3 regions of the Rhizobium sp. N621 genome follow, and region 3 is predicted to be linked to each of the others. Evidence: riboswitches for the same ligand, from Rfam matches in the RefSeq annotation. Region 3 holds a riboswitch; each other region holds the start of a gene.
The links. A riboswitch is a leader RNA that binds a small molecule or an ion and turns the genes downstream of it on or off. The one in region 3 is predicted to bind thiamine pyrophosphate.

Region 1 (4,792 bases), on a different replicon from region 3:
TTGCCGCCTGGTCGACGAAGGAGCCGCGCCGATAGGCGGCGTAGATGCCGATCGGCAGCGCGATGACGCTGGCGATGGCAAGCGAAAACAGCGTCAGGAAGAAGGTCGGCTCGGCGCGGTCGATGAGCGCTGACGTCACAGGCATGTTGAGGAAGATCGACTGGCCGAGATCGCCCCGCAGCAGCTGGCCGATATAATAGACATATTGCAGGCCGAGCGACTGATCGAGGCCGAGCTTGGTTCTGAGATCGGCAATATCCTGCGGCGTCGCATCCGGCCCGAGCATGACGGCGGCCGGATCTCCCGGCGTCACGCGCACGATGACGAAGACGATCGTCACGACGAGAAACATCACGACGATCATGCCGAACAGGCGCTGGAGGATGTAGCGGATCATGAATGCTGGCCTTCAAGCCTTTGCGGATACGGCAGAAAGGAAGACCGGCACCGGCCGCAAAGGGCCGGCGCCGGCGGTGATGGTTACTTCTTGATCGAGGCATTCCAGAAATACGGCCACGGAGCCGGATCGACGCCCTCGAGCTTGACCGATTTCGCCGAGACGGCGTTGAAATCGCCGATCTTCATGAAGGGCGCATCGGCATAGACGGCCTTCTGGACATCGGCCCAGAGTGCCACACGCTTCTTCGGATCGACTTCGGAGGTGAAGGCATCGACGGCGGCCTTGCGGGCCGGCGTATCCCACCAGCCGGGCGAGCTGGTCGAGAGCGAGCCGATCAGCGCCGGCTCCGGCAGGAAGGGGCTGTGGGTGATGTAGATATCCCAGAGTTTCGGATCGGTGCGGCGCTGCGTCAGCGTCGCCCAGTCCACCACCTGCATATCGACGGTGAAGCCGGCAAGCTTCAGATATTCGGCGGCGACCTGCGCCATCTTGTAATGGAACTCGTATTGGCGGCTGGTCAGGATGCGGATCGGCTCGCCATTGTAACCCGCTTTCTTGGCGGCAGCCGCCGCCCCTTCCGGATCGGCGACATTATAGGCGCCCTCGACGCCGGCATCCGTCGACCAGGCAAAGCTCTTGGGGTAGATGGCGCCGTCGAGTGCATAAAAATCCTTGCTGCCGAAAGCGGCGGCCAGCATGTCTTCCATGCTGAGCGCCTGGCGGATCGCCTTGCGAACCTCGACATTCCCGGCGACACCTTCCTTCGTGTTGAAGACGAAAACAGGATAGCCGAAGGGCTTCAGCATGACCGGCTGCGAGGCCGTCGAGCCCTTCAGCTTGTCGTAGGATTCGACCGGGATCGAATCGACATAATCATACTGGCCGGAAACGGCGGCCTCGACGCGGGTGTTCGGATCCGGCACCGGCACGAAGCGGATTTCGTCGAGATATTGATGGCGGGCGCCGCCATAACCATTGCTGTCGCCTTCGCGCGACTTGTATCCGTCGAAGCGGACGAGCTGGATATATTGATCGGCCTTGCGCTCCTTCAGCATATAGGGGCCGGTGCCGATGAACTCCTTCATCGGTTCGTCCTGCTTTTCCGACGGGATGATGATCGCCGCCGAATTGTTGAAGGCGAGCAGCGAGGTCAGCGGCGCATAGGGTTGCTTCAGCGTGATGGTCACGGTCGCGGGATCGGCGGCAGCGATCTTGTCGATGAATCCGGCCACCTGCTTGCCGCGCGAGGCGATCTTCATCCAGCGGTTCAGCGAGGCGACGACATCATCCGAGGTCATATCGCTATTGTCGTGGAACTTGATGCCGGTCCGGAGCTTGATCGTATAGGTTTTGCCGTCGGCGCTAATCTCGGGCAGGCTTTCGGCCAGAAGCGGCGTGACGTTCCAGCTCTTGTCGAAGGTGTAGAGCGTTTCGAAAATATGCTGGGTGACGATGCCGACGAGATCGGCCGTCGACGACATCGGATCGAGCGTCGGCGGCTCGCCGATCGTCGCGACATTGATGACGCCGCCCTTTTCCGCAGCAAGCAGGGTCGAAGGCAGGGCGACGAGCGCAGTGCCGAGCAGGAATGCGACAAGCGTTTTCATGTGAGGGCTCCCGAGTTAAGTTCCACAATTATGTAATTCATCTTTTTGTAACAGAATAAGAGATGAAGTAATCGTGTCAAGCGGAAGCCCACGGATTATGTCGTGAGACGAGGGTCGCGACGGCCAACACCGCCGAACCGCGGGTGCGGCTGGCCGCCTTCGCGAAGCTCGCGCATTATGGGGGCGCTAAGAATCGGCTGCGCCCGCGGCTTCAATAAAGCGAGGATGGAATGGACATCGATTTCAACAACGGAAAATGGCTGAACGAACCGACAAGCTGGCACGCCGACGCAACCGGTCTGACGCTGACGACAGGCGAGAAGACCGATTTCTGGCGGGAGACCTATTACGGCTTCACCCGCGACAGCGGCCACTTCCTCGCCTTCCCCACCGCCGATAGCTTCACCGCCCAGATCCGCGTGCAAGGCGAGTTCCGCACCCTCTACGACCAGGCCGGCTTGATGGTGCGCCTCGACGAAAAACGCTGGGTCAAGACGGGCGTCGAATTCACCGACGGCGAAGCCTTCCTCAGTACCGTCGTCACCGACGGCAAGTCCGACTGGTCCGTTTCGCAGCCCTTCAAGGAACTTGAGGATTTCCACATCCGCGTTACCGTCGCAGCCGGCGCGCTACGCATTCAGGCCTCCAGCGACGGCAGCCGCTGGCCGCTGCTGCGGTTAGCGCCCCTCCCGATTGCCGACAGATACGAGGTCGGGCCGACCGCCTGCACGCCGGAACGCAGCGGATTGACAGTGCAGTTTTCGGAGTTTTCGATCGGGGCAGCGATTACGACGGATCTGCATGATTTAAGTTGAGGAACGCTGTGATCCCTTCAACCAGCTTTGTCGGAAGGCAGGCGAAACGTCATTTTCGGGATGACAGCCGCGTGCTTCTCTGCGAAAAAGAGCGCGATGAGAGACAGGGGCGTTCGTCGACAGACGGGCTGAGAAGAACCCTTCGAACCTGAACCGGATAATGCCGGCGGAGGGAGTCGCTCGGGGATCGCCGTAGACGCCGCCCCGCGCCTGCCCCGCCTGAAAGGGGCGCCATGCAGAGCAAGACCACCTCGGGAGCCATGCTGGAGGCGATGCGCGAAAAGCCGCCGCTCGTCCACTGCATCACCAATTACGTCGCCATGAACATCGCGGCCAATGTCCTGCTGGCATCCGGCGCTTCGCCGGCCATGGTGCATGCGGCTGAGGAAGCTGGCGAATTCGCCGGCATCGCGAGCGCGCTGACTGTCAATATCGGCACGCTGTCGACGCAATGGCTCGACGGCATGCGGGCGGCGGCCAAGGCGGCTGCCTCATCCGGCAAACCTTGGGTGCTCGATCCGGTGGCGCATTATGCGACGGCCTTTCGCCGCCAGGCGGTTGCCGATCTGCTGGCGCTCAAGCCCACGATCATCCGCGGCAATGCCTCCGAGATCATCGCGCTTGCTGGCGGGGAGAGCCGCGGTCAGGGCGTCGACAGCCGCGATCCGGTCGAGCAGGCGGAGGATTCGGCCCGTCGGCTCGCGGAGCGGCAGCAGGCAATCGTCGCCGTCACCGGCGCCGTCGATTTCGTGACCGATGGCGCGAGGGCGGTGCGCATCAAGGGCGGATCGGTGCTGATGCCGCAGGTCACCGCACTCGGCTGCTCGCTCACCTGCCTGGTCGGCGCTTTCGCCGCCACCGCGCCGGAGGATCTGTTCGGCACGACGGTCGCAGCGCTCGCAACCTTTGCCGTCGCCGGCGAAGATGCCGCGCTCGGCGCGGCCGGCCCCGGCTCGTTCGCTTGGCGCTTCCTCGATGCGCTGGCCGCGCTCGACGGCGAAGCGCTGGATGCGAGAGCCAGGGTATCGATCGCATGAAGGCTTTCGACCTTTCGCTCTATCTCGTCCTCGATCCGGATCTCTGCGCCCGGATCGGCATGGTCGAGACCGCCCGGCTTGCCGTTGCCGGCGGCGCGACGATGGTGCAGCTGCGCGACAAACAGGCGGGGACAGCACGCATGATCGAGACCGGCCGCGCCTTGAAACAGGCGCTCGGCGGCACCGGCGCCCACCTCATCGTCAACGACGACGTCGAGGCGGCGATCGCCATCGGCGCCGATGGCCTGCATATCGGCCAGGAGGACATGGATGCGCGCACGGCTCGGGGGATGATCGGCCCCGACATGATCCTCGGCCTCTCGGTCGAGACCGAGGCGCTCGCGGCTGCCGTCGATCGCGATCTCGTCGATTATACCGGCGTCGGCCCGGTGTTTGCGACGCCGACCAAGGCCGACCACAAGCAGCCGATCGGCCTTGACGGTCTTGCCAGGCTGGTGCAGGTCTCGCCGGTGCCGTCGGTCGCCATCGGCGGGTTGAAAGCGGAGCATGTGGCCGAAGTCTTTGCCGCCGGCGCCAAGGGGCTTGCCGTCGTCTCCGCCGTGTGCGGCACGCCGGATCCGGCGGCGGCCACCCGCCGCATCGCCGCAGAAATTCGAAAGGTCCCGGCATGATCCGCAACGTCCTCTCCATCGCCGGCTCCGATCCGTCCGGCGGCGCCGGCATCCAGGCCGACCTCAAGGCCTTTTCGGCCCGCGGCGTCTATGGCATGGCGGTGCTGACCGCGCTGACGGCGCAGAACACGCAAGGGGTCACCGGCGTGCATCTGGTGCCGCCGCAATTCGTTGCCGACCAGATCGATGCCGTCTTTGCCGATGTGCGCGTCGATGCCGTGAAGATCGGCATGATTGCCAATGCCGGCATCGCCGAAGCCGTCGCCGCCGCCCTTTCCGCAGCTCTGGCCGCAGCAACCGC
Region 2 (4,792 bases), on a different replicon from region 3:
AGCGGGCTGCCCGCAGCCGTGATCAGGTGATAGCGCTCGGCGTAGAGGGGAACACTGGTGACACGTCCGAGCGGCTCATTTTCAAGATAGGTGATACCGGCATCGATCTCGAGATTTTCGAGCATGCTCAGCACCTGCAGCGAGTTCCGCGAGACGATCGAGAAGGTCACTCCCGGATGTCGTTCCTGAAAGGGCGTGGTGATGCGCGAAAGCATGGCGAGCGCGGTCGGAATGGCAGCGAGGCGGATGTGGCCGGAAAGACCGCGGCGGGCGGCGCGCATCTCTTCCCGCATGGTGCGAGCATCGCCGACGATGCGCCGCGCCCATTCAAGCACCCGCTGCCCCTCCGGCGTCAGCCCCTGAAACCGCGAGCCGCGCTGCACCAGCATGACGCCAAGCTGGTCTTCAAGCTGCCGGATGGCGGCCGAAAGTGTTGGCTGGGAAATCCCGCACTCCTCCGCGGCGCGGCCGAAATGCTTTTCGTTGGCAAGGGCGATGAAAAATTCCAGCTTGTCGATCATCCGGTCTCCCGATCCGGCGCGAAATCATCCGGATCAGCCTATCTTCGACGCAGCAACCGTGTTCCGCAAGGGCGGTACTAATCGTTTTCAGCAGCCGGAAAAAGATCGAACAACGATTCAAGGAAGGCAAGCACGCTTGTATTGCCGATACGGTAATAGACCAGCCTACCCTGACGGCGCGTATTGACGAGGCCTTCAAGCCTTAAACGTGCGAGCTGCTGCGAGACCATTGCCTGCTGAATGCCGAGGATGTTTTCGATTTCACCGACCGTCCGCTCCTCACTCGCGAGTATGCAAAGAATCAGAAGTCGGGTCTGGTGCGCCAGCGCCTTCAGCAGATCGCTCGCCTCACGAGCGTTTCCAGCGAGTTTGTGCAGTTCCTGACCGGACATTCCCGGCTCGGGCTTGGGCAATGGCATTCGACATCTCGGAAGGGAAGCGAAAAGGCAGATCAGCACAATAGCATATTCGCACACGCGAATTTGCCAAAAGTGATGAAATGTCAAAAAAGGTCTAACTAAATCAGCAGATAAGCTGGCCGCCATTGATCTCGATGACCTGACCGGTAATGTATCCGGAGAGGGAGGGTGCCGCCAGGAACAGATAGGCCGGAGCGCAGTCCTCCGCCGTGCCCAGCCGCTGCAAGGGAATAGACTTTCTCGTCTGCTCCAGCTTTTCGCGGGAGGAATAGCGCTCATGGAAATCCGTCTCGATCGTTCCGGGCGAGACACAATTGACGCGGATGCTATCCGGCGCGAGCTCGCGGGCAAGCGCCTTGGAATAGGTGGAAACGAAAGCTTTCGAAGCGGAATAGATCGAAGAACCGGGACTGCCGCCGGTCAGCGCGGAAATTGAAACGGTGTTGACGATGGCAGCGCCTTCCGCCGCCTTTAATGCCGGCAGCAGCGCACGCGTCAGCGCCACCACCGACGTCTGGTTCAAACGCACGATCGCCTCATAATCTGCGTCGGTCAGTGTGGCAGCCGGAAAACGGCCGAGCATGGTGCCGGCGTTATTGACGAGCACATGCACCTTGTCGAAAAAGGCAAGCGCATTTTCGGCAAATTGCGCAGCGCCGCCAGCGGCGGTGAAATCGGCGTGCAGCAGCAGCGCCCGTCTTTCGGATTCAGCCGTCAGCAGAAAATCCGGCAGCTCGCGCCCCGGTTTGCGTCCGGTATGGACGATCACCTTCGCGCCGCAGTCCAGGAACTGCCGGGCCACTTCGAGGCCGATGCCCCGCCCGGCGCCGGTCACGATGACATTGCGATTCTCGAATAGTCTCGGATGGAACACGAAGCCGTCCTCCTCGCGGACAAAGCCGCCTGTTGCGCCATTCGCCCTTAACATATGAGCGCGCCGGCCGAAAGAAAGGCGGCATCATCTTTCCGCGAGAGGCTAGCGCTCTTCCCCGAAAGCTCACACTTCGTTTTCGCTCTCCAGCAGCCGCGGGCCCGGCCCTTCCTCGCCGAGCCGATCGAAGGGATTGCGCAACGGACAGCTTTCGATCGACAGGCAGCCGCAGCCGATGCAGCCGGTCAGACGGTCTCGCAGCAGGCTCAGCTGTCTGATTCGCGTGTCGAGCTCATCCTTCCAGCGCGCCGACAGCGTCTGCCAGTCGGCAACCGTCGGCGTGCGTCCCTGCGGCAGGGAGGCAAATGCCGTCTGGATTTCCGAAAGCGGAATGCCGACACGTTGCGCCACCTTGATGATGCCGAGCCGGCGAAGCACATCGCGTCCGTAGCGCCGCTGGTTGCCGCGCGTGCGGATACTCGAGATCAGCCCCTTGACCTCATAGAAATGCAGCGCCGAGACGGCAAGACCGCTGCGTTGCGCCACTTCACCGACCGTCAGAAGCCTGCCGAGCGGCGTTGCAGAAATCCTATTCATCGCCTATTGACCTCAATATTAGTTGAGGTTTTATAACCCCTGCTCCCCCGCCCGTAAAGCGCGAGGCGCAGGAAGGAGCGGCAGTGAGATCATCCGGTCGATAAAAGCTGGAACGAGGGCATCGGCGCTCGTCCGCCCCCGTATCGATCGCTCCAGCCGATATAGCCCCCGAGAGGCGAGCGCTCGGGTTCCGTTCCCGGCAGGTACGGAACCTCGGAAAACACCCGGACAGGACCTCGTCCGGGTGTTTTTTCATCGGCAATCCCTTCCCGACCGGCCGAACTGCTTTGCAATTTTGCGGTTGCGGCAAGAAAACCCCGATGATAGTTTTCGCCGAAATAACAGGGGAGCTCCGTGTCGCCGGGGCTGAGATGCGAGGCGCAAGCTTCCGGACCCTTCTAAGCTGATCTGGGTAATGCCAGCGGAGCGAGGTCCAAATGCATTCCGGCGCGCAAGTGTCACTCTACCCGACGTCCGGCCATTCCGCCGGCACCCCTATCGATGCCGTCAAGGCAATCGCCCCGAATTGCGGCAGGCTGCGCATCGAGACCGATGCCCTCGACAGGTTTGCGCGAACGGCCCGACGAAAGCCTGAAATCGAACGCCGATGACATCGCCACGCCCATCGGATTCGCGTCTTGCGACGCTCTGTCTCGCCGTGTACCGGGCAATGCCCGCCTTGCTCGCCGGCTTTGCCTTTCTGGCGGCATGGGAACTCTATGTCGATCTTTCCGGCATCAAACCGTCCATTCTGCCGGCGCCTTCGCGTATCCTTGTCCAGGGTTGGCTGAACCGAGAGGGGCTGATGTCAAACACCTGGCCGACGCTCGGCGCCACAGTCGGCGGTTTCGCTCTGTCGCTCGCCTTCGCCTTCGCCTCTTCGATCCTGATGGATTTCATGCCCTTCATGCGCCGGGCACTGCTGCCGATCTTCATTGCCAGTCAAACTTTGCCGCTGGTGGCGATCGCACCCCTCGTCGTTCTCTGGTTCGGTTTCGGCCTTTTGCCGAAGATATTGCTGGTGGCCCTCGTCACCTTTTTCCCGCTGCTCGTTGCCCTGCTTCAGGGTTACGAGGCGACCGACCGCGATATTGCCGAATTGCTGAACTCGATGAAGGCGAGCCGCTGGCGCATTTTCCGCCTGGCGCGCCTTCCCTCCTCTTTGCCCTTTTTCTTCGCGGGTCTCAGGATCTCGATCACCTATGCCGTCGTCGGCGCGATCTTTGCCGAATATGCCGGCGCTGCAAGCGGCCTCGGCATCTATATCCTCAACGCCAAGAACAATTTCCGTCCCGATCTCGTGCTCGCCGCCGTGATCGTCAGCGCTCTCTTGACGCTCTGCCTCTTCGCGCTGACGCTGGTTATCCAGCGTTTCGTCATGCCCTGGCAGCCATCCCAGGAGCGGCGCAGATGACCGGTCAGATGCTTGAGCTGCGCAACATCTCGAAATCCTTCGACGGCATGAAGGTTCTGAGCGACATTTCACTCACCGTCGCAAACGGCGAGTTCGTCTCGATCGTCGGCCCATCCGGCTCCGGAAAATCGACTGTGCTGAGACTGCTGACACAGGCGCTGCGGCCTGATTCCGGCGCCATGCTTTTCAACGGTGCAGCGCTGGAACAGACGCCGCATTCCTTTGCCTTCATGCCGCAACGCGATGCGCTGATGCCGTGGCGCCGAATCATCGATAATGCCGCGCTCGGCCTTGAAGTGAAAGGCATGACTCGTCGGGCGGCCCGCGCCGCTGTCGCGCCCCTCTTCGAGCGGTTCGGCCTTGCCGGCTTCGAGCATCACTACCCCTCTTCTCTTTCCGGCGGCATGCGCCAGCGTGCGGCACTGCTGCGCACCGTCATCCAGAAGCAGGACATGCTGCTGCTCGACGAGCCCTTCGGCGCGCTCGATGCGCTGACCCGCACACAGATCCAGGAGTGGCTGCAAGGCATGTGGACCGAACATCGCTGGACGGCGCTGCTAATCACGCACGATGTCCGCGAGGCCGTTTTCCTCTCCGATCGGATCTACGTGCTGTCTGCTCGCCCGGCCCGCGTCATCCGCGAATTCCGTGTCCCCCTGCCCCGCCCGAGAAGCATCGCCGATCTCGGTTCACCCGCAGCTCAGGCAATCGAGACTGAAATCCTGCAAACCCTGCTTCATCCGCTGGAACAGGATGATTTTAGGCCGACCGGCCTGAAATCTGGCTCCTGTTCCAATTTTAAGAGTTAGAGCCTGATGTCGTCCGAAAACCGCACTTTTCGGCATCATGCTCTCAAGACCTGAGGAGGTCACCATGCCGCTTCTCACCCGTCGCCAGACGATCCTCGCCGCCATCGCGACAAGCCTCGCCGGCCGCACCGCCTTCGCCCAACCGGCGCCCGCAAAGGTTC
Region 3 (4,792 bases):
AGGCGACCGAGCGTCAGCACCGGCTCTTCTGCGCTTTCCCGCTCGCACCACGGCGCCAGCATGCCGCCGGCAAAGCCGGAGGCACCAGCGCCGACCTTGTCGGCCAGCTCCGCAAGGGTGACGCGGAAGCTGTGGCGATAGAGCTGCCAGGCCACGGTGAGGCCGGCAACGCCGGCCCCCTTGACGAGAACGCGCATGGTCATTCTCCGACGGGCGTTTTCGCGACCTCTGCGACCGGCATGTAGAGATCGCCGCCATCGCGGTACTTGGCCGCCATGGCTTCCAATCCCTCTTTCTGAGCTTCGGCGCGAATGTCGTGGGAAATTCTCATGGAGCAGAATTTCGGGCCGCACATCGAACAGAAATGCGCCACCTTGTGCGCCTCCTTCGGCAGGGTCTCGTCGTGGAAGGAACGGGCCGTATCCGGGTCGAGGGAGAGGTTGAACTGATCCTCCCAGCGGAATTCGAAGCGCGCGCGCGATAGCGCGTCGTCGCGGATGCGGGCGGCCGGATGTCCCTTGGCAAGATCGGCAGCATGCGCTGCGATCTTGTAGGTGATGACGCCGGTCTTGACGTCGCTGCGGTCGGGCAGCCCCAGATGCTCCTTCGGCGTGACGTAGCAGAGCATGGCCGTGCCGAACCAACCGATCATGGCGGCGCCGATACCGGAGGTGATGTGATCATAGCCCGGCGCGATGTCGGTCGTCAGCGGTCCGAGCGTATAGAAGGGGGCTTCGCCGCAGACCTTGAGCTGCTTGTCCATATTCTCTTTGATCTTGTGCATCGGCACATGGCCGGGGCCTTCGATCATCACCTGGCAATCCCTGGCCCAGGCAATCTTGGTCAATTCGCCGAGGGTTTCGAGTTCGGCAAATTGCGCTGCGTCATTGGCGTCCGCGATCGACCCCGGACGCAAACCGTCGCCGAGCGAGAAGGAGACGTCATAGGCGCGGCAGATATCGCAGATTTCCTCGAAATGCTCGTAGAGGAAACTCTCCTTGTGGTGATGCAGACACCACTTGGCCATGATCGAGCCGCCGCGTGAGACGATGCCGGTGACGCGATTGACGGTGAGCGGGATATAGGCAAGCCGTACGCCGGCATGGATGGTGAAATAGTCGACGCCCTGCTCGGCCTGTTCGATCAGCGTATCCCGATAGACTTCCCAGGTCAGATCCTCGGCAATGCCGTTGACCTTCTCGAGCGCCTGGTAAAGCGGCACCGTTCCGATCGGAACCGGCGAATTGCGTATAATCCATTCGCGGATGTTGTGAATGTTGCGACCGGTGGAAAGGTCCATGACCGTGTCGGCGCCCCAGCGGATCGCCCAGACCATCTTCTCCACCTCCTCCGCCATCGACGAGGTAACGGCCGAATTGCCGATATTGGCGTTGATCTTCACGAGGAAGTTCCGGCCGATGATCATCGGTTCGGTTTCGGGGTGGTTGATATTGGCGGGGATGATCGCCCTGCCCTCGGCGACTTCCCGGCGCACGAATTCGGGCGTCACGAAATCCGGAACATGGGCGCCGAAGCTCTCGCCGTCGCGGGCGAGCGCCTCCTTCGCGGCCTGCCGGCCGAGGTTTTCGCGGATCGCGATAAACTCCATTTCCGGGGTGATAACGCCGGCACGCGCATAGGCGAGCTGGGTGACGGCGCGGCCGGCCTTTGCCTTTAGCGGCGTGTTGCGAATGGGAAATTCCGGCGTCAGCCGTTCGCCCGTGGCAAAACCATTGTCTTCAGGCTTCACCACCCGGCCTTCATAGGCTTCGACGTCGCCACGCGCCCTGACCCAGGCCTCGCGCAAACGCGGCAGCCCGGTGTCGATGGAAACCACATGGGCCGGATCGGTATAGGGGCCGGAGGAATCATAGACCGTGACCGGCGGCTCGCCGGAGGTCGGGTGAAGGCTGATTTCGCGCATCGGCACGCGCAGATCCGGATAGAGCGCTCCGGGTTTGACGATCTTGGTCGAGGCCGGAAGCGGGCCGGTGGTGACGACGGGGGTAAGCTGGGGTGCAACTATATTCATGGATGAGGCTCCAAGGTTTGACGTTTGGAGACCCAGTTCCAGTGTTGGAATGATGGAAAGACGCCTTGCGCGACAAAGCGAGATTCGCCCAACAGCCGCAGCGTCCGCACCGTCCCTACGCCAGTATGAACTGGATCAGGTTCAACGGGTCACTGCGCCACAACCGGCAAAGCCGTATCGTCTAGCAGAATCTCAGCCCCTTGCCGGGACACCCCTGGTGAATGTTCGGCATCAAAGACCGGAGCGGCGTTCGTGTCAAGCCACGACCCGATGCGTTTCCATCGTCCAATCCCCTAGCACGGGGGTTGCCGTCGTCGCAAAAAACGACGCCGTCAAGCTGGTCTGAGCAGCTTGCGGCCTAAATAGACGCGCACGGGTGTATCGAAGCGAGTGTACAAGAGATGCGCAACAGCTATGGCAGTCAGGAGTGCGAGGCCGGCGGTGATCGGCCGTGGGATCACCTCGCCGGTGGAGATTTGGAGCTGAGCGCCGAGTTGCATTATTGGCTGATGGACGATGTAGAGAGGATAAGATATCTGGCCAAGATATGCGGCGAATGGCCGTTTCTCATGGGAGGAAACCGCTACGGCCAGCACGAGCACGATCGGAAATATGATAGCGATGCAGACGAAGTCGAAGATGTCTCTGGCGACGGCAAAGGGGCAAAACAGAACCGCGATCAGGAGGAAAAGCGGGACCTGAGGCGGTACCGCCCTGATACGGTTGCTTATATCCCAGCGGAAGATCAGCACACCGGCAAGGAACGAAAAGCCGACCCTGACCAATCCCTCGAAGAACGTTCGCCAGCTGCCAAATCCGACTGGTCCGACGGTACCCTCGATCGAGACGACGGCGAAAAGCGCTGCGGCCAATAGGGCGAGAGCCGCTATCTCATGCCAAAGACGAATTCTCCGTCGGGCGACTGAGCCGTAGGCCACGCCTGCGACTATTTCAAAACAAATAGACCAGAGGGGGTTGTTGATCGCGAACGCCTCTTGTCCCACCAAAAGTCCGAGCGGCAAAAGAAGCAATGCGCCGAGTGCAAGAATCGAGACGTCAAGACCGGAAAGAATCGAGGCGTAGGTAAATTGCGCCGCGAGAACGCCTAAAGCGACACCGACCGCGATCATGGGATAAAGTCGTATTGTGCGTTTGAGGAGGAATGTCCTGTTTCGCAACATGCCCGACTTCAGCTTTGCGTCATATCCGTGTGCGAGAACGAAGCCACTGAGACAAAAGAAGAAATCCACCGCCAGATAGGCGTGAAAATGAAGGCCGAAGGCAAAAGCCTGGTTAGCATGTAGGAGAACCACTGACAGCGCCGCTATCCCCCGAAGCTCGTCGAGGAAGACAAAATGGTTCTTTACCTCGTTTTCCCAACTGGCCGGGCGCAAGGCGTCATTGGTATCGAGATCCGCGGTGCCACAGAATTCTGATCGGGTTAACTCGTCTGTGACAGCCAAGGGCTTTCACTCCCCTCATGTTTGCGTGCATTTTCCTGCCGGGAGTCAAAAACCGCTGCACATTCCGCGAAGATCGTCCGGCTCATTTTCTTCCGTAAGTTGCGAGGATAGACATTCGGGTTGAAAATATTGCCACAGCGGAACCTAAAGTTTTATCGACAGGAAATTTGCCGCCGCGATACCGAAAGCAGCAATCATGAGCTTGCATTCGAAATACCTCATGCTGCGATTGCTGCCGTGCCTGCCCCGATCGAGCAGCATTGACTGTGGATGGGCCGGTTTCGCCGACCCATTTTACTCGCCAGGACGCCGCCGCCATGCTCTGAATGTTCGTGGCATATTCCGATGTTTTGCTGCCGGGCGATAACGATCGTACGCTTATCTCCGGCGCCTGGTTGGATCACTCTATCGCAACACCATTCTTGCATTCATGGCCTATCGTTTCGTCCACACCGCCGATCTCCATCTCGACTCTCCCCTGCGCTCTCTCGCGCTTCGCAACGCAGAGCTGGCCGACCTCGTGAGCGACGCCAGCCGGCAGGCGCTGGTCGCGATCGTCGATCTTTGCCTTGAGGAACAGGTCGACGCGCTTGTCATCGCCGGCGATCTCTACGACGGCGAGCAGACGTCGATGAAGACCGCGCGCTTCCTGGCAGGCGAGCTCGAACGCCTGCACCGAGCGGGCATCTCAGTCTTCAAGATCCGGGGCAATCATGATGCGATGTCGAAGATCGCCAAGGAACTGGTGATGCCCGATACGGTGAAGATCTTCGGCGGCCATGCCGAGATCGTGGAGGCCACGAAGGGCAGCTTGTCGGTCGCGATCCACGGCCTGAGCTTTGCGAAACCGCAGGCCCCGGACCCGTTGCTGCCGAAATTCAAGCCGCCGGTCGCGGATGCCGTCAACATCGGCATCATGCATACGAGCCTGGCCGGATCGGCCGGACATGATGTCTATGCGCCCTGCAGCGTGCTCGACCTGCATGCCTCGGGTTTCGATTACTGGGCGCTCGGGCATCTCCACCAGCGCAGCCATTATCCCGGCGCGGCGACGGTCATCATGCCCGGCATGCCGCAGGGCCGCGACATCAATGAAGCGGGGGTCAAGACCGTGTCGCTGGTGACCGTGGCGGACAACCGGACCGTGACGGTCGAGGAGCGGCGCACCAGCATCGCGCAGTTCGAGCGCGTCAATGTCGACCTCACGGATGTCGATGATTGGCGTGAGGCGGCCACAGTGGTCGAGACGGCGCTGATGGCGCAGCGCGACCGCACGGCTTCGCCGCATCTTGTCGCA

Region 1: linked by a shared signal. The riboswitch ahead of thiM (hydroxyethylthiazole kinase) and the one ahead of thiC (phosphomethylpyrimidine synthase ThiC) in region 3 are both predicted to bind thiamine pyrophosphate.
Region 2: linked by a shared signal. The riboswitch ahead of AMK00_RS19855 (ABC transporter permease) and the one ahead of thiC (phosphomethylpyrimidine synthase ThiC) in region 3 are both predicted to bind thiamine pyrophosphate.

What each region holds. Positions count from the first base shown of each region.
Region 1 covers NZ_CP013498.1:377,077-381,868, reverse strand. Annotated here, with positions in the region: gene AMK00_RS26455 (ABC transporter permease) at 1-397, opposite strand, end outside; gene AMK00_RS26450 (ABC transporter substrate-binding protein) at 481-2,007, opposite strand; gene AMK00_RS26445 (DUF1349 domain-containing protein) at 2,238-2,822, shown strand; TPP riboswitch at 2,918-3,014, shown strand; gene thiM (hydroxyethylthiazole kinase) at 3,056-3,859, shown strand; gene thiE (thiamine phosphate synthase) at 3,856-4,491, shown strand; gene thiD (bifunctional hydroxymethylpyrimidine kinase/phosphomethylpyrimidine kinase) at 4,488-4,792, shown strand, end outside.
Region 2 covers NZ_CP013495.1:4,134,914-4,139,705, forward strand. Annotated here, with positions in the region: gene AMK00_RS19835 (LysR family transcriptional regulator) at 1-521, opposite strand, end outside; gene AMK00_RS19840 (ArsR/SmtB family transcription factor) at 599-940, opposite strand; gene AMK00_RS19845 (SDR family NAD(P)-dependent oxidoreductase) at 1,044-1,814, opposite strand; gene soxR (redox-sensitive transcriptional activator SoxR) at 1,938-2,408, opposite strand; TPP riboswitch at 2,742-2,855, shown strand; gene AMK00_RS19855 (ABC transporter permease) at 3,016-3,822, shown strand; gene AMK00_RS19860 (ABC transporter ATP-binding protein) at 3,819-4,631, shown strand; gene AMK00_RS19865 (ABC transporter substrate-binding protein) at 4,696-4,792, shown strand, end outside.
Region 3 covers NZ_CP013499.1:193,618-198,409, forward strand. Annotated here, with positions in the region: gene thiO (glycine oxidase ThiO) at 1-203, opposite strand, end outside; gene thiC (phosphomethylpyrimidine synthase ThiC) at 200-2,032, opposite strand; TPP riboswitch at 2,127-2,258, opposite strand; gene AMK00_RS28005 (acyltransferase family protein) at 2,365-3,495, opposite strand; gene AMK00_RS28010 (metallophosphoesterase family protein) at 3,926-4,792, shown strand, end outside.